Regions from separate parts of the Zavarzinia compransoris genome, predicted to be linked through region 2. Evidence: predicted binding sites of a transcription regulator. Region 2 holds the regulator's gene; each other region holds the start of a gene.
The links. Region 2 encodes PhoB, which activates phosphate uptake and scavenging genes when phosphate is short. Its sites were predicted from a motif close to TNTCATAAAACTGTCA; they were not measured.
Positions count from the first base shown of each region.

Region 1: a site for PhoB is predicted at 4,396-4,411, ahead of DKG75_RS17900 (diacylglycerol/lipid kinase family protein). Genes of this name have one in related genera too.
Region 3: a site for PhoB is predicted at 2,970-2,985, ahead of pstS (phosphate ABC transporter substrate-binding protein PstS). Genes of this name have one in related genera too.

Region 1 covers NZ_QGLF01000005.1:210,913-217,022, reverse strand. The annotation lists gene DKG75_RS17925 (hypothetical protein) at 1-12, shown strand, start outside; gene DKG75_RS17920 (GAF domain-containing protein) at 9-1,349, shown strand; tRNA gene DKG75_RS17915 (tRNA-Val) at 1,412-1,486, opposite strand; gene DKG75_RS17910 (N-formylglutamate amidohydrolase) at 1,724-2,647, shown strand; gene DKG75_RS17905 (GNAT family N-acetyltransferase) at 2,644-3,147, shown strand; gene DKG75_RS17900 (diacylglycerol/lipid kinase family protein) at 3,446-4,381, opposite strand; gene DKG75_RS17895 (UDP-2,3-diacylglucosamine diphosphatase) at 4,541-5,503, shown strand; gene DKG75_RS17890 (glycosyltransferase family 4 protein) at 5,536-6,110, shown strand, end outside.
Region 2 covers NZ_QGLF01000002.1:468,761-474,870, forward strand. The annotation lists gene pstB (phosphate ABC transporter ATP-binding protein PstB) at 1-403, shown strand, start outside; gene phoU (phosphate signaling complex protein PhoU) at 424-1,137, shown strand; gene phoB (phosphate regulon transcriptional regulator PhoB) at 1,169-1,876, shown strand; gene DKG75_RS08055 (AraC family transcriptional regulator) at 1,870-2,892, opposite strand; gene DKG75_RS08060 (flavin-containing monooxygenase) at 3,021-4,487, shown strand; gene DKG75_RS08065 (YwqG family protein) at 4,484-6,110, opposite strand, start outside.
Region 3 covers NZ_QGLF01000001.1:2,401-8,510, reverse strand. The annotation lists gene DKG75_RS00040 (Na/Pi cotransporter family protein) at 1-1,616, opposite strand, end outside; gene pstS (phosphate ABC transporter substrate-binding protein PstS) at 1,741-2,826, opposite strand; gene DKG75_RS00030 (acetoacetate decarboxylase) at 3,248-3,994, shown strand; gene DKG75_RS00025 (patatin-like phospholipase family protein) at 4,009-5,181, shown strand; gene DKG75_RS23145 (hypothetical protein) at 5,306-5,749, shown strand; gene DKG75_RS00015 (magnesium and cobalt transport protein CorA) at 5,945-6,110, shown strand, end outside.

The DNA.
Region 1 (6,110 bases), on a different contig from region 2:
GGCACGCCATGACCCGGCTGCGCGATATCCGCGGCTGCTTCGAGGGCGTGATCCCCTCGATCATCGCGACCGTCGACGGCGAGGGCATGCCGAATATTTCCTATCTCTCGCATGTCTATTACCTCGACGACGACCATGTGGCGCTGTCGAACCAGTATTTCACCAAGACCGCGGCCAATACCAGGACCCGCGGCCATGCCGCCCTGATCCTGGTCGACGGCATCAGCGGCCGGCAGTATCAGCTCGACATCACCTTTCTCCGCGCCGAGGCGGCGGGTGAATTGTTCACCCGCATGGCCGCGCACCTGAAGGCGATGAGCAGCCAGCAGGGCATGGCCGAGATCATGGCCCTGCGCAGCGCCGACATCTATCGCGTGACCTCCTGCATTCCGGTGCCGTGCCCCGACCTGGAGGGCGAGACCGGCCCCCCCGCGGCACCGGCGCTGGACCGGCTGGGCGCCGCCGCGCGGCTGGCCGCCGTCCTCGGCGCCGCCCCCGAGGCGGACAGCATGATCGATCTCGCCCTCGAAGGGCTGGACCGGGTCTTCGGCTTTCGCCAGGCGATGATCCTGGTGCCGGATGCGGACGGGCGCCGCCTGACCACCCTGGCCAGCCGCGGCTACGACAGCCTGGGGATCGGCTCGGAAGTGCCGGCGGGCCAGGGCGTCATCGGCATCGCGGCGGACAGCCGGCTGCCGCTGCGCATCTCGGACATGAGCCGGGGCCGGCGCTATGCCGCCGCGGTCGGCGGTGCCCTGCCGGTCGCGCCGCGCAGCATTCCGCTGCCCGGCCTGCCGGAAGCCCTGAGCCAGATGGCCGTGCCCATGATCCACCGGGGCCAGATGCTGGGCGTGCTCTTCGTCGAATCGCCGGCCCGCTTCGCCTTCCTGCAGGAGGACGAGGATGCCCTCGCCCTGCTCGCCGGGCAGCTCGCCGCGGGCCTGCGCCTGCACGAGGCCGAGGCGCGCGACGCCCCGGGTCTCGCCCCGGCCGGAACCATGGAACCCCCGGCCCCGGCACGGCGGATCCGCCTGCGTTACTACCGTTACGACGACAGCGTCTTCATCGACGAGGGCTATCTGATCAAGGGCGTGCCGGGGCGCCTGCTCTACCACCTGATCGCGATCTTCCTGCGCGAGGGGCGGCAGGAGTTCACCAACCGCGAAATCCGCCTCGCCCCCGAACTGCGCCTGCCCGAGGTCAAGGACAACCTGGAAACCCGCCTCATCCTGCTGCGCCGCCGGCTGGAGGAACATCAGGCGCCGCTGCGCCTGATCCGTACCGGCCGCGGCCGCCTGCGCCTCGAACTGGACGGCCAGCCGACGATCGACGTGGTCGAGGACGCTTGAGCGCCCGTCTCCCCGCCGCCGAAGCAGGGACGCGCATGTCATTTCAAGGGGGGCGTGAGGGATGGTGGACGCGGCTGGGATTGAACCAGCGACCCCTACGATGTCAACGTAGTGCTCTCCCACTGAGCTACGCGTCCGGGCCATGCCGGGGGCCGGGGCGGTGGGTTGCTGCCGTCGGCCGGGAGCCGCGTATTTAAGGGATCGAAAGCCGGCTTGCAACATCTTTGTTGCGGCCGGCCCGGCCGGCGGCGAACCCCGCCTTCCGGCCGGTGATCGGCAAAGCGGTGGCGTGATCGTCAGGTCAGGCCTTCACCTTGGCGGCAGTTCGGCTCATTCTAGAGGGATCGCCCGTGCCAGCAGCGAGACCGCCGCCCGTGTCCATTGCCACCATCGTCACCGCAGAGCCGCCGTTCCCGTCCGCCGACCGCGCCGACGAACAAGCGGTGGTGGCCGTGGCCGGCCCCCAGCCGGGTGCGGCGACCCGGCCCCTGGTGCTGAGTTCGCCCCATTCGGGTGCCACCTATCCCCCCGCCTTCCTGCGCCAATCCCGGCTCGACCCGGTCAGCCTGCGCCGGTCCGAGGATTGCTTCGTCGACCGGCTGTTCGCCTCGGCGCCCCGCCGTGGCGCCACCCTGGTCCGCGCCCTGTTCCCGCGGGCCTATGTCGATCCGAATCGCGAACCCTACGAGCTGGACCCGGCGATGTTCCGCGACAACCTGCCGGCCTTCGCCAATACCCGCTCGCTGCGTGTCCTGGGCGGTCTCGGCACCATCGCCCGGGTGGTCGCGGACGGGGCCGAGATCTATCGCGAAAAGCTCGCCTTCGCCGAGGCGGAAGCCCGAATCGCCGAATGCTACCGCCCCTATCACGCCGCCCTGGCCGAGGCGATCGGCAGCGCGGAACGGGGCCACGGCATGGCCATCCTGCTCGACTGCCATTCCATGCCCTCGCTCGCCAACGGCGGCGAGGAGCACAAGGGCCGGCCCGACATCGTGTTGGGCGACCGTTTCGGCATGAGCTGCGCCGCCGTGGTGATCGAGACGGCGGAACGGCTGCTGCGCACCCGGGGCTATCGGGTCGGGCGCAACGATCCCTATGCCGGCGGCTATATCACCCATCATTACGGCCGGCCCCGGCGCGGGCGCCATGCCTTGCAGATCGAAATCAACCGCGCACTCTATATGGACGAGACCCGGCTGGAGCCGAATCGGGGCTTCGCCCAGGTCCAGGCCGATCTCGACGCCCTGATCGAAGCCCTGGCCGGCCTGCCGGAAACCGACCTGAAGGCCGCACCGTGACCGGCTGGCGGCTTGTCCCCGCCGGCCCCGACCATCTGCCCGGCATCACCGCGATCTATCGCCATCATGTCGCCGAGGGCTTCGCCTCCTTCGAGGAAGTGCCGCCCGATCCGGCCGAAATGGGCCGGCGCCAGCAGGCCCTGCTGGCCGGCGGCTATCCCTATCTGGTCGCGCTCGACGAGAATGAGGCGGTGCTCGGCTATGCCTATGCCGGACCCTATCGGCCGCGCAGCGCCTATCGCTTCACCGTCGAGGATTCGATCTATCTCGACCCGGGAGCGGCGGGCCGCGGCATCGGCCGCGTCCTGCTTGCCCAGCTGATCGAGGCATGCCGCGCCCGCGGCTATCGCCAGATCGTCGCCGTCATCGGCGACAGCGGCAATGCCGCCTCCATCGGCCTGCACCGCGCCCTGGGCTTCGAGCCGGCGGGCGTGCTGCGCGCCGTCGGCCTGAAGAAAGGCCGCTGGCTCGACAGCGTGCTGATGCAGCTCGGCCTCTGAGGCCGCGCACATCCGCGTTGGGCAAAAAAAAGGGGCCGCGACGAACGCGGCCCAAGTTTAGGGAGGAAACGCCCAGGAAGGGCAGCGACACCAGCAAGCTGATGCCGCGATGCACAATATGACATTGCAGCGCGGAATTGCCAAGCCCAAATCCGAAAAAAAATCAGTCAACCGGCCCAAGGCACTGAGAAACAACAATATTTCAATTTAGAGCAGGGTCTCGAAATTTATCTGTGCAAATGACACCAAACCCGCAACCCCCAAGATGGGGGGCCAGGGGCCTGCGCGCGGCCGGGTTTTACGACTCGGTCAGCAGCGGCCGCACCGGCGCCGCCACCAGGAGAGTGGTATCGGCCAGGCGAATCTCGGCCGGCAGGCGGCCGATGACATCACCGTCGCCCTGAATGGGGTCGCCGGCCGGCCCCGTCACCGCCAGCCGGCGGAACGGCTGCAAGGTGACCGACGACAGGCGCGGCACCCGGTCGAGCCCCAGCATGACGCCGTAATGAATGGCAGCAAGGCGCCCGCCCCGCCCGAACAGGCAGGCTTCCAGCCGGTCGGCGGCCAGATCGGCCGCAGGCGCGCAGACGAAGGCGCCACCATAGTGGCGGCCGTTGGCGAAGATCGCCGACGCCGCCTCGACCGGCGCCGCCCCGTCGAAGGCGAGGCGATAGGGCGTGAAATGGAAATGGCGCAACTGGCGGACCATTTCGCCGACATAGGCGAGCTTGCCCACCCGCCGCTTCAGGCGCGGCGAAACGCCGGCCACCACATGGGCGTCATAGCCGACCCCCGCCATCATGACGAAATGCCGCGCCCCGAGGGCCGAATCGACCCGGCCGAGGTGAATGGAACGGCACGCGCCGGCGGCGATGGTCGCGGCAATGCCGGCCGGATCGCGCGGCAGCCCGAGTTCCAGCGCCAGCACATTGGCCGTGCCCAGCGGGACGATGCCCAGCGCCACCGGTCCCCCGGCCAGGCCGTTGGCAACCTCGTTGATCGTGCCGTCGCCGCCGGCCACCACCACCAGCCGGGGCGGCACCGCACGCTCGCGCAAGTCCTGCGCCAGCCTCGTGGCATGGCCCGGGCCCGCCGTCTCCAACAGGTCGACGGCGATGCCGCGGGCCGCCAGCGCCGCCAGCACGGCGCGAAACCGCCGTCCCCGCCGCTGCCCCGCAACCGGATTGTAGATGACCGTCAGATGACAGTCCTGCCCCGCGATCAAATTAGTCATTCCGTTGTCACAATATTCACTTAATTGTCACAAGTTGCGTATTCACGGCAACACATCCCATGTTTTCGAATACTCTATTCTACGCCGACAAGATATTGTGCTATCAACGCGCTGCCCGAATATTTTGCTTCTCTTTTGTGACGGGAGGGTGCCGCTTTGTTGACACGGATGCTGCCTGCGCTGACCCGCCGCCACGATTCCGAAACGCTTTCCGCCGAAGCCCTTTCCGGCGCGCTGGCGGGCCCGGGGGGCGGCTTGCCCGCCACCCTCGATCCCGACGACGACGATGGCGGCAGCGACGATGACGGCGCGGAGAACCCGAAGGACAAGCGGCGCTACCGCACCATCTTCATTTCCGACATCCACCTCGGCACCCGCGGCTGCCAGGCCGAGATGCTGCTGGATTTCCTGAAGCATACGGAAAGCGACCACCTCTATCTCGTCGGCGACATCATCGACGGCTGGCGCCTGCGCCGCTCGTGGTACTGGCTGCAAAGCCACAACGACGTGGTCCAGAAAGTCCTGCGCAAGGCGCGCAAGGGCACCCGCGTGATCTATATCCCCGGCAATCACGACGAAGCGGCGCGCGACTACGTCGACCTGCATTTCGGCGGCGTCGCCGTGGCCATGGATGCGGTCCATGTCGGGGCGGACGGCCGGCGCTGGTTCGTGCTGCACGGCGACGCCTTCGACGGCATCGTCAAATACGCCAAGTGGCTCGCCCATCTGGGCGACTGGGCCTATAATATCGCGCTGACCCTGAACACCTGGTTCAACCGGCTGCGCCGGCGCCTGGGCTATCCCTATTGGTCGCTGTCGGCCTATCTGAAGCACCGGGTCAAGAATGCGGTCGATTACATCTCGAGCTTCGAGACCGCGGTCGCCGAGGAAGCCCGCCGCCACCATGTCGACGGCGTGATCTGCGGCCACATCCACCACGCCGAGATCCGCGAGATCGACGGCATTACCTATTGCAACGACGGCGATTGGGTCGAAAGCTGCACCGCCCTGGTCGAGCACCAGGACGGCCGCATGGAGATCCTGCGCTGGGCGCCTGAGTTCGAGAAGCGCCAGACCCGCCGCCAGCGCGGCCGCGAAACCAGGCTCGTTACCGCCGGATGACCGTCCCCTCGCCTTTCCCCGCCCATCACCCCTTGCGCCTCCTGATCGTCACCGACGCCTGGTATCCCCAGGTGAACGGCGTCGTGCGCACCCTGGATACGGTGGCGCGCGAGGCCAGCCTCCAGGGCCATACCGTCGGCTTCGTGACCCCGGACCAGTTCCGCACCCTGCCGATGCCGACCTATCCGGAAATCCGCCTCGCCCTGTTTCCGGGCCGCCGGCTGGCCCGGCTGATCGCATCCTTCAAGCCCGACGCCATCCACATCGCGACCGAGGGGCCGCTCGGCTGGGCGGCGCGGCGTCTCTGCCTGAAGCGCGGCCTGCCCTTCACCACGGCCTATCACACGCGCTTTCCCGAATATGTCCAAGCGCGCTTCCGCGTGCCGGCGGCCCTGACCTTCCGGCTGATGCGGCGGTTCCACGCACCGTCGCGCGGGCTGATGGTGGCGACACGCTCCCTGTTCCAGGAACTGGCGGGGCGCGGCTTCGCCAACCTGCGCCAATGGTCGCGCGGGGTGGACCTCGAACGTTTCACGCCCGGCCCCAAGGATATCCTGCCCGACCTGCCGCGGCCGATCTTCACCTATGTCGGCCGCCTCGCGGTCGA
Region 2 (6,110 bases):
CCATCTCGATCACATCGTGAAGTCCAGCCTCGAGCGTGCCGGCCTCTGGAAGGAAGTGTCGGACCGCCTCCCGTCGCCGGGCACCGGCCTTTCGGGCGGTCAGCAGCAGCGCCTGTGCATCGCCCGGGCGATCGCGGTCTCGCCGGAAGTGATCCTGATGGACGAGCCCTGCTCGGCCCTCGACCCGATCGCCACCGCGAAGATCGAGGAACTGATCGACGAACTGCGCGAGAATTTCACCATCGCCATCGTCACCCACTCGATGCAGCAGGCGGCGCGCGTCTCCCAGCGCACGGCCTTCTTCCATCTGGGCGTGCTGGTCGAGAACGGCCCGACCGAGGGGATCTTCACCTCGCCGGTCGACAAGCGCACCCAGGACTATGTCACCGGCCGCTTCGGCTGATCTGCTTAAGGAGCGACACCATGGCCGAACATATCGTCTCCGCCTTCGACAACGAACTGAATGCGCTGAAGACCAAGGTCCTGCGCATGGGCGGCATCGCGGAGGCCAATGTCGCCGCCGCGGTGCAGGCGACCGTGCGCCGCGACCGTTCGCTGGCGGAACGCACCATCTCGTCCGACCAGCGGATCGACGTCTTCGACGGCGAGATCGCTGAACTCGTCACCCGGCTGCTCGCCCTGCGCCAGCCGATGGCGGTGGACCTGCGTCTCATCGTCGGCACCCTGAAGATCGCGACCGATCTCGAGCGCATCGGCGACTACGCCAAGAATATCGCCAAGCGTTCCACCGCGCTCGGCACCGCCATCCCGGCCCAGCCGCTGCATGCCATTCCGCGCATGGGCGAACTGGTGCTCGGCATGATCAAGGACGTGCTCGACGCGCTCTCGAACGAGCAGGTCGACAAGGCCGTCGCGGTGCGCGATCGCGATCCGGTGCTCGACGAGATCTACAACAGCGTCTTCCGCGAACTCCTCACCTATATGATGGAAGATCCGCGCACCATCACCGGCTGCACCCATCTTCTGTTCATCGCGAAGAACCTGGAGCGGATCGGCGACCATGCGACCAACATGGCCGAGACGGTCTATTACATCCTCACCGGCAAGCGCATGCATGCCGACCGTCCGAAAGCGGATGTGACGGCGGAAATCGCCGACCCGTCGCAGGTCGCCTGACGCGTCGGATATGATCAGGAACGGGACGGACATGAAGCCTTCCATCCTCATCGTCGAGGACGAGCCTGCCCTCGTCGACCTGCTGCGTTACAACCTCGAAGCCAACGGCTTCGAGGTGCGCGCCACCATGGACGGCGACGAAGCCTTGATGATGGTCGACGAACGCCTGCCCGACCTCATCTTGCTCGACTGGATGCTGCCTTCGGTTTCGGGGATCGAGATCTGCCGCCAGCTGCGCCGCAAGACCGCGACGCGGCAGGTCCCGATCATCCTGCTGACCGCCCGGACCGAGGAAAGCGACCGTATCCGCGGCCTCGAATCCGGCGCCGACGATTATGTCACCAAACCCTTCTCCCCTTCCGAGCTTCTGGCCCGGGTGCGGGCGGTGCTGCGCCGCTCCCGTCCCGCGCTGTCCGAGGAAGGGCTGTCCTATGCCGATGTGGTCATGGACCTGTCGGCCCACCGGGTGATGCGCAGCGGCACGGAGATCCACCTGGGTCCGACCGAGTTCCGCCTGCTGCGCCATTTCCTGGAAAACCCGGGCCGGGTGTTCAGCCGCGAACAGATCCTGGACGCGGTCTGGGGCCGGGATATCTATATCGAGCAGCGGACGGTGGACGTTCACATCCGCCGCCTGCGCAAGGCGCTGAACGCCAACGGCGGCAAGGACATGATCCGCACCGTCCGCTCGGCGGGCTATGCCATCGATCAGGGCGCGGGGCGCAGCATCGCTCACTGATGGCGCTTGCGGGCGAAGCGGCCGGGGCTGTCCCCGGTCCAGCGCCTGAAGGCATGGGTGAAACTGGCGGTTTCGGCGTAGCCCAGCCGTTCCGCCACCGCCTCGACCCCGAGGCCGGTCTCGCGCAGCATGGCGCAGGCCAGATCCTGGCGCAGCCGGGCCACCAGATCGCGATAGCCGATGCCGCTGTCCTCCAGCCGGCGGCGCAGGCTGCGCGACGACAGGCCGAGCTGCGCCGCCACCTCCTCCATCCCCGGAAAATGGCCGGGCCGGGCCAGGATCGCCGCGGTCACCGTCTCGATGAAGGCATCTTCGCCGCGCAGGCTGCGCAGGCGCTGGTGGCACGCCTCGACATGCAGGGCGGCCAGCACCGGGTTCGCCTGCGGCAGCGGCCGGTCGAGCACGCCGGCGGCATAATAGACCGCATTGACCGGCGCCCCGAAGTGCAGCGGGCAGCCGAAGGCGCGCTCGTAAGGCCGGGGATCGGCGGGGGCGGGAAAGCGGAAGCTGACCGCCCGGCAATCGGCGCTCTGATCCCAGAGATCGGCCGAGATGCGCAGCGCCGCGGTCAGGTCCCGTTCCACCATGAAGCGCTGCAAGGCCGGCGGGGCGGCGGCATCGTCGAACACCAGGGCGTCGTCGCCCCCGGCAGAGACGAAGGAAATCGGCATGATCGAGAAGGTGAGATCCTGATACTCGAGGCCGAGGGTCAGGGCGCTTCTCATGGTCGGGCTGGCCAGCAGGGCGAAGCCCCAGACGCCATAGGCCGCCAGCCGGTAGCGCGGCCCGACCTCGAGGCCGAAGCCCTCGCCGAGGCCGGGCAGGCGCAGGCAGGCGGCGATCACCGCGAGTTCGGCCGTCGCCGCGACCTCGCCCCCCGGCTGGTCCAGCAGGGCGGGCTCGATGCCGGCGGCGATCAGGAAGGGCTCGATATCGATCGCGCGGGCCCGCAGCGCATCGCGCAGCACGCCAAGGCTGTTCACCGGCCAGCGCCGGCGGTTGATCGGGTTCAGCATGGCGGCATGGTGGCTGCTTTGGCCGGAACTATCAAGAAAATGTCCGAAGCGGACATGGATCGCCGCCCGCCGCTTTTCTATTCTGCCTCCAGGACGGCGGGAGACCGGCCAAAGCGGAGGAGAATTTCATGACGCCCGTGAAGGTTTGCGTGATCGGCACCGGTTTCGCCGGTCTTTGCATGGCGATCCAGTTGAAGCGGGCGGGGATCGAGGATTTCGTCATCCTCGACAAGGCCGACAAGGTGGGCGGCACCTGGCGGGAGAATTCCTACCCGGGGGCGGGCTGCGACGTGCCCTGCCATCTCTATTCCTATTCCTTCGAGCAGAACCCGGACTGGTCGCGCCGCTTTGCCAAGCAGCCGGAAATCATCGCCTATATCGAGCATTGCGCGCGGAAATACGATCTCCACCGCCATATCCGCTTCGGCACCGAGGTGACCGAGGCGACGTTCGACGAAGCCCGCGGGCTGTGGACCGTGCGGACCGCGGCGGGCGAGGCGATCGAGGCGCAATTCGTCGTCTCCGGCCTCGGCCAATTGTCGCGGCCGCAATTCCCGCGCATCCGGGGCATGGACGCCTTCAAGGGCAAGGCCTTTCATTCGGCCTATTGGGATCACGGCTATGACTTGCGGGGCAAGCGCGTCGCGGTGATCGGCACCGGGGCCAGCGCGGTGCAATTCGTGCCCGAGGTGCAGAAGGCGGCGCAGAAACTCTCCCTGTTCCAGCGCAGCCCGGCCTGGATGATCTCGAAGGACGACCGGGTCTTCTCGCCGCTGTGGCAGGCGCTGTGCCGTTACCTGCCGGGTTTCCAGCGCGCCTATCGGAACTATACCTACCTGCTGCTGGAATCCCGCTTCGTCAGCTTCCGGCGCTCGACCGGGTTCTTCGCCCGGTTGGCGACCCGGCAGTGCCAGTCCTTTCTCGACAAAAGCGTGAAGGACCCGGCGCTGAAGGCGAAGCTGCAACCGGATTTCCCGGTCGGCTGCAAGCGCATCCTGATCTCCAACGACTGGTATCCGGCCCTGTCGCAGCCCAATGTCGACGTGGTGACGGCGGGGGTGCGGGAAATCGTGGAAACGGGCGTGGTGACCGACGACGGCCGCCTGCACGAGGTCGACTGCATCATCTACGGCACCGGTTTCGAGACCCAGAGCTTCATCGCGCCGATGAAGGTCTGGGGCCGCCAGGGCGCCGAATTGAACGAGCGCTGGCGCAACGGGGCGGAGGCGCATAAGGGCGTCGCCATCGCCGGCTTCCCCAATTTCTTCGTGCTCTACGGGCCGAACACCAACCTCGGGCATAATTCGATCATCTTCATGATCGAGCGCCAGGTGGGTTACATCCTGAAATGCCTGCGCGAGGTCGAACGGCGGAATGCCGCCGCCCTCGACGTGACGCCGAACGCCATGTCCGACTATAACGCCCGCCTCCAGCAGGATTTCGACGGCACGGTCTGGACCGCCGATTGCAGTTCCTGGTACCGGAACGCGGCGGGCCGGATCACCAACAATTGGCCGGGCTTCACCGTCGGCTATTGGTGGCTGATGCGCGAGCCGGATTTCAACGACTTCCGCTTCGACCCCAAGGCGCGCTAGCTGGATTCCATCGTCAGGGTCGCGGCCTGCCAGCGGCCGGCCTTGAGGTCGGCCGGGCTGATCCAGAATTGCCATTGGCCGCCCAGTTCGAGGTTCATCACCCTGTCCTCGGCCAGATGCAGCAGCAGGATGTCGCCCCGGTGATCGAGGTCGATCTCGCCCTGGATGGTCGCGGGCGGGCCGAACATCTGGTGCCACTGGCGCCAGGTGCCGGCCGGGCGCAGGTATCGCGCCTCGACGACGGCGCGGACCGCGGGGGGCAGGGCGGCCGCCTGGGCCCCCGCCCCGGTTCCCGCGACGAGAAGGGCGCGAAGGGCCCGCGACGTCAATTCTTCGGGAAAGAGGGCACGGCCCCGGTGCTTGAGGGGACGCTGGCGATCGCATAGTTCCCGAAACCGGGCGGTCTCGTCCGGGGTCAGCGCCTGCCACAGCGGCTTGCCGGCGGCCATCTGCCTGACGGCCGCGCCATAGTCCAGGATCGCCGCCGTCTCTTCCGCCGTCAGGTCGTTCAGCGAGAGGCCGGCCAGATGATGGGCGAAATCATGGACGCAGTACCACCAGACGTCCGGCGTGCCGAGGCCCGCCGCCGCATAGACGGCGTCGGCATCGAAACGGGCCGGGCGCCGGCCATCGCGCTTTTCGACGGCGGCGTGGAACCCCTGCTTGATGTCCTTCAGCGATACCGCTGCCGGGACCAGGCGGATCGGCCAGCGCGGGAACAGGCGCGGGTCGGAATCCGGCAGGATTTGTTCTTCGTTGGTAAAATACTGGCGGGCGGGGGGCGCATCGTCCGGAACGGCGGTTTCAGCCGGCAGGCGGTCCCCGGCCACCGGGACGACGGCACCCTGGGGCGGGCCCTTGCCGTTGTAGCCGATGAAGAAGGCCAGCCAGCCGCCGCCTTGCGGCAGGGCGCCGGCGCCGGCGTCGGCCACCGCCCGCAGGCTGATCTGGGTGACGAAAAACAGGGGCTCGCCCGATTGGCTGTGGCGTGGCCAATCGGCGCCGCCCAGGCGAGGCCTGCCGCCGAACCAGCTTTCCGACGGGTTCCCGGGGGGTGGGCCCCAGGGTCGCGGGGCTTTTTCGACGAACAATGCGGGCAGGCTGTCGGCAAAGCGGATCTCGGGGATCAGGTTCTGCTCGGCAAAGGGGCCGGCACCGGAATCGCCGATGGCCCAGGCGATGGTCGCCAAAGTCTGGATCAACGGGGACTGGTCGGTCTTGCCCAGGTCTTCCCGCTTCAGCGGGGTCGGCGGCGGGGCATGTAGGAGGCGAGTGAAGCTGGGGGTGGCGGGATCGCTGCCGTCCAGGCCCCAATGGCGCAGGTTCAGGCGGTGCAGGTCGTTCATCGCCATATAGAGGGGATGGAACAGGACCGATTCCATCAGCCGATCCAGATCCCCCCGCGTGCCCGAAAGGCAAAGATGCACGGCGTCGACCGCGGCCTTCTCGACCGGGTTCAGGGTGGCATGGGGCTGTATCGCCTGAGTGGCCGCGCGCCCCTGCCGCAGGCCGGCGTATTTGGCCGCCAGGGGCAACAGGAAGCAGAGGCCCGCCGGTGCCGAGCCCAGCGCTTCCGCCTCGGCGAGATCGATGGCGCCAAGCGCATAGGCATCGGCCGCCGTC
Region 3 (6,110 bases), on a different contig from region 2:
TCGATGCGGTGGATCAGGATCTCCGCCCGCTCGACCGAGCCGAGCAGGGCCAGGATGGTGCCCCGCTCGCCGGCGCCGGCATTGGGACCGAGCGCCAGGGTCTTGGCGCGCAGGTCCTCGACGCTCGGATAGCTCACATGGCCCGCCGGCATCTGCGGGTCGGCGATGCCATAGGTCGGCATGATCGTGCGCAGCGAGGCATCGAGCTTGTCGAGCGCGGTGTTCACGATCGCCATGGCGTGGTTGCCGAAATGCTCGCGCTTCACGCGACGCGCCACCTGGTGCAGAGATTCGGTGAGCGCGGCGGTGAAGTCCGCTTCCTCGATCAGGCTGGCGATCAGGTCGAGCTGCTCGTAAGGCAGGTCTTCCTTCATCAGTTCAGCCGTATAGGCACGGATATCCCGGCTGAGGATATCGGTGGCCAGATAGTGTTCGCCCGGATCGGACGGCGCCTTCTTGTCGCCGCGCGCGATGTTCAGGAACATGGCGCCCGCCTGGAGGTGGCGTTCCGTCTCCTGCTGGACCGCCGGCACGGCCTTGGCGAAGTCGCTGGCGAGCTTGCGGTCGAGGAACTTCGGCGTCGAATAATCCTCGACATCCTCTTCCGCGGTGCGGCCGATGCGCGAGAGCACGCGTTCGAACACGCCGACGAAGGGGAACAGCAACAGCGTGTTGAAGATGTTGAACACGGTCGAATAGAGACCGACCGCGACCGGCACCAGGGGGAAGGTTTCCTTGCCGTTCACGACCACGGGAACGGCCGGATCGCCACCGAACCACTGCATGCCCCATTCGAGCAGGGAGATCGAGATGAAGAACATCGGGATCGTTATGCAGACCCCGATGATGTTGAAGGAAATATGGGCATAGGCCGCCCGCTTGGCATTCTTCGACAGGTTCAGCGACGCCATCCACGAAGTGATGGTGGTGCCGAGATCGGCGCCGAGCGAGAAGGCGATCGCCGTCTTCCAGTCGAGGATGCCGGCCGCGCCGAGGCCCATGACGATGCCGATGGTCGCCGACGACGAGTGGATCATCGCCGTCACGCCGGCGGCGATCAGCACGCATTTGATCACGGCGAAGTAGGAATCCGCCTGCAGCGTCTGCAGCAGTTCCATGACTTCGGGCAGGTTGCGCAGGGGCCGCAGGCCGCCGGTCATCAGGTTGAGGCCGTAGAAGATGAGCGCGAAGCCCATGCAGGCCAGAGCGATGTTCCGCAGCTTCTCGTTCTTCGCGAAGCAGTAGACCAGCGCGAAGGTGCCACCGAGGATGAGCCCGAGCGGCCCCAGCGGCAGCGCGATCAGCCCGTTGCCGAGGGTCGTGCCGATATTGGCGCCCATGATCACGCTGATCGCCGGCCGCAAGGCCACGACCCCGGCATTGACGAGGCCGACCACCATGACGGTCATGGCCGTCGACGACTGGATGACGCCGGTGATGAGCGTGCCGGCAAGCACGCCCTTGACCGGCGTGCCCGCCGCCTTGGCCAGGAACGCCCGCATCTTGTTGACGGACAGGGCCTGGATGCCGTTGGCCATGAATTCAAGGCCGAGCATGAAGATGCCCAGGCCGCCGATCACCGGCACCAGGACATCCTTGAAGATATCTATTTCCATGAGATCACCCGTTCTTGTCGGCTTCAGGTGGATTTAGGGCGTGTTCGGCACGGTTTTCGTTCCTAACACGCTCTAAATATTTGGCCTCACGCATCGCCGGACGATGCTTTAGCGGCCCGATGCTTCAATTGCTCGCCAGGCCGAAACTCGTGGCCCAATAGGCTTCGATCCGGTCCGCGAGTTCCGGGGAAACCGGGATGTAGCCGAGGGCCGCCGCCTCGTCCGCGCCTTGCCGGAACGCGATGCGGAACAGGTCGAGCACGCGGTTGACCCGCCCCTGCCCGCGATCCTTGGGCACCACGGCATAGGTTACGACCGCCATCGGATAGGCGCCCTCGCCGGCAAGGTTGGTGGTATCGGCGACGAAGCTGCGCGCCGGATCCCAGGCCACCGTGGCCAGCCCCGCCTGGAACGACTTCGGTTCCGGCCGGACGAAGGCGCCGGACTGGTTCAGGAGCGAGACGAACGGCAGGCCCGAGCGGACGACCTGGCCGTATTCGAGATAGGCGATGCTGTTCCGGGTCGCCGCCGTCAGCGCCGCCAGCCCGCCCGTGCCCTTCTCGCCGCGGCCGGTCGGCCAGGCGATCAGCGTGTCGGCGCCGTGCTTGCCCTGCCATTCCGGGCTGGTCTCGGACAGGAAGCTGGTGAAGGTGAAGGTGGAACCCGAGCCGTCCAGGCGGTGCAGCACCGCGATCGCCGCGTCGGGCAGTTCGAGCCCGGGGTTCAGCGCCTTGATGGCGGGATCGGACCAGGTCCCGATCTTGCCGAGATAGATGTCGGCCAGCACCGGGCCGGACAGGCGAAGCTGGCCGGCCCCGACATTGTCGAGATTGGCGACGACGACGATGCCGCCCATGACGATCGGAAACTGCACCAGGCCGCGCTTGGCAAGCTCCTCCGGCGTCAGGGGAGCGTCGGTCGCCGCGAAGTCGGTTTCCGGCTGAGCGAGGCGCATGAGCCCGGCGAGGGAGCCGACCGGCTCATAGTCGACCCGCCAGTCCGGCGAGGTGAAATCCCCGCCGTCCGTGCGCCGGGCTTCATAGTCGCGCGACCACTGGTTGATGATCGGCGCGGCGAAGGTCGAGCCGGCACCGCGGATCGGCTCGGCCTCGGCGGCGGCGCCGAAGGCCATGGCGGCGAACCCGACGGCGCCGAGCAGCCGGGCAGCCTTGCCCAGGGCTTTGCCCGCAAGGCGATCGAAAAATTCCACTGGAGTTCCCCCTTTTCGAATACACGCAGACGCGAAAAGAAATGGAATTCCCGACCAGCCCCCAGGGACAGTCAGGCTCAATACCGCCCGAATTGAAAACTCGGCCGGCGAAATATTCTTTTTCGCTTAATAGTCCGATTGCCTGACATAAAAATGACAGTGACACGCAAGATCAGAAATAAGATTTATGACAAGTTTATTCACACATAACCAGTTACCATCATTTTCTTGAAACGTAGCTGTGCTTCAAATCAAGCGATGAGCTAGAGGCACCGGCGAGAAAGACTGCGGTCCCGCCGATGTGCCGGCCGGCCGCGCCGCGCCTGTACGACGGGAATTTCGGATACGACGGGCATTTCGGACCCGCCGGGAATTTCGGACACGACAGGGATTTCGGAAAGAACACGGGATCGGGAAGACCATGAAAGCCAGAGACGTACGCCGCGCTTACGCCATGCCGCTGTCGAACCCGGCCTATCCGCCGGGCCCCTATCGCTTCATCGACCGCGAATATGTCATCATCAGTTACCGGACCGACCCGGACGCCCTGCGGGCGCTGGTGCCGGAACCGCTCGAGATCGTCGAGCCGATCGTCAAATACGAATTCATCAAGATGCCGGACTCGAGCGGCTTCGGCGACTACACGGAATCGGGCCAGGTGATCCCGGTGCGTTTCCAGGGCGAGGCGGGCGTCTATGTCCACGCCATGTATCTGGACGACGACGCCCCGATCGCCGGCGGCCGCGAGATCTGGGGGTTCCCGAAGAAGCTGGCCTTTCCGAAACTCGTCCATGAGGGCGAGGTGATCGTCGGCACCCTGCACTACGGCTCCGTGCTCTGCGCCACCGCGACCATGGGCTACAAGCACCGGGCCGCCGATACCGGCGAGGTTGCGCGCTCGCTCGCCGGGCCGAATTTCCTGGTCAAGATCATCCCCCATGTCGATGCGACCCCGCGCATCTGCGAACTGGTGCGCTACCACCTTGAAGACATAACCGTGAAGGGTGCCTGGACGGGGCCGGCGGACCTGCAGCTGTTCCGGCACGTCATCGCCGACGTCGCCCGCCTGCCCGTGCTGGAGATCGTCTCGGCCGTTCATTTCGTCGCCGACCTGACGCTCGGCCTCGGTGAGGTCGTGCACGATTACATGACCGACCCGGACCTTTGAGCGGAGACCCCGAGATGGACGATCTGTCGGAACCGCGGCCGAAGCGGCGAAACGCGGCGCCCAACATCGGCGAACTGCTTGCCGCCTACCCGTCGGTCGGGCTGGTGTTCCAGGGCGGCGGCGCGCTCGGCGCCTATCAGGCCGGCGTGTTCCAGGCGCTGGACGAAGCCGGCGTCGAGGCCAATTGGCTGTCGGGCGTTTCCATCGGCGCGGTGAACGCGGCGATCATCGCCGGCAACCGGCCGGGCAGCCGGCTCGACCGGCTGCGCGCCTTCTGGGACACGGTCTCGAGCCGCAGGATCTGGTCCTTCACCCCGGAAGGCGACCTGTTCCGCCGGGTCCGCAACCAGGCCAGTTCCATGATGACGATGCAGGCCGGCCTTCCCGGCTTCTTCAAGCCGCATGCCGTCAGCCCCTGGTTCCAGCTTCCCGGCGCGTCCGGGGCGACCAGCTTCTATGATACCGCCGAGCTGGAGGGAACGCTCAACCGCCTGATCGACTGGGAGGTGCTCAACGACCAGAAGCACCGCCTGAGCGTCGGCGCCGTGAATGTCCGCACCGGCAATTATCGCTATTTCGACAGCCATATCGAGGAACTGGGGCCGTGGCACATCATGGCGTCCGGCGCGCTTCCCCCGGCCTTTCCTGCGGTCCACATCGAGAATGAATATTACTGGGACGGCGGCATCGTCTCCAACACGCCGCTCCAGTATCTCCTGGAGCAGGAGGACGTGCACGACACGCTGGTGTTCCAGGTCGACCTGTTCAGCGCCCGCGGCATCCTGCCCCGCAACATGGCGGACGTGCTCGCGCGCCACAAGGACATCATGTATTCCAGCCGGACGCGGAACAACACCGATACCTTCCGGCGCATGCACAACATGCGGCTGAAGCTGCACCAGGCCCTGCTGCGCGTGCCGCCCGACGCCCTGACCGAGGAAGACCGCCTCTTCCTCGCCCGGATGGAAGACGTCCCCCAGATCAACATCATCCATCTCATCTACCAGCAGAAGGTCTATGAGAGCGATGCCAAGGATTACGAATTCTCCGGCACCTCGATGCGGGAGCACTGGGATTCCGGCTATCAGGACACCCGCAAGACGCTCCGCCATCGCCAATGGCTGGAAAAGCCGCCGGAATCGATCGGCATGACCGTGCACGACATCCACCGCGACGACCCGAGCTGATCCCATGACCGCCGCCCGACATAGCCTTCACCTCCTCGGCGTTTCCCCTTTCTTTATCTGGTCCCGCTTTTTCACGGCCTGGCTTTCCCCCTTCGCGACCACCCCGACCTCACGGAGAACGAACATGAGCATCGAGCGTGAAATCGAAAAGCTGTACACCCTGCCGGAATTCGTCGCCGAACTCCGCCGGCTGGCGGATGTGCTCGAGTCGAAGCAGCAGTTCAACATCCAGATCGAGGACGAGAACATTTTCGTTCCCGAACATGCGGTTGCCGCCGTCGTCTATGAAATCGAAGGCGGCCACGCCGAGATCGAATTTCAGCTGAGCTGGGAGACCGGCGAGGTTGCGGCCGACGAAGACGAAGACGCGGACGAAGACGACGCGGACGAGGACGAGGACGCCGAGGATGACGCCGAAGCCGTGACCGAAGCCGCGGACGAGGCTGAAGCCGCCGACGCTGCGGAAGTCGAAGCCGAAGTCGAGACCGCGAGCGACGAGGCGGATAACGCCACCGCCGAAGCCGTCGACGAGGCCGAAGCCAAGACCGACGACAAGGTGCCCGCGTAACTGGATCGACCTGCCCGCGAAACGCCCGTCCGCGCAACACCAAGCGGCCGGGATCATCGGAACCTCAACGCCAGTGCCGTCTGATCGCCGGCACTGGCGTTTTGGCGCGACCTTGCGCCGCCGGACCGCCGGCGCCTCTTGTCCCTGTCCCGGCCCTGTCCTGTCCCGGCCCAGTCCTTTCTGTTCGAGAACGCCATGCCCGTCATCGCTTCCTATCTCTATCGTGACGGCCGGCGGCTCGAAGCCGTTCCGTTCCATGCCGCGGTCATGCCCGCCGAGGCAAGCGACTTCATCTGGATCGGGCTGCATGAGCCGACCGCCGAGGAACTGGCATTTCTGAAGGTGGGCTTCGGCCTGCACG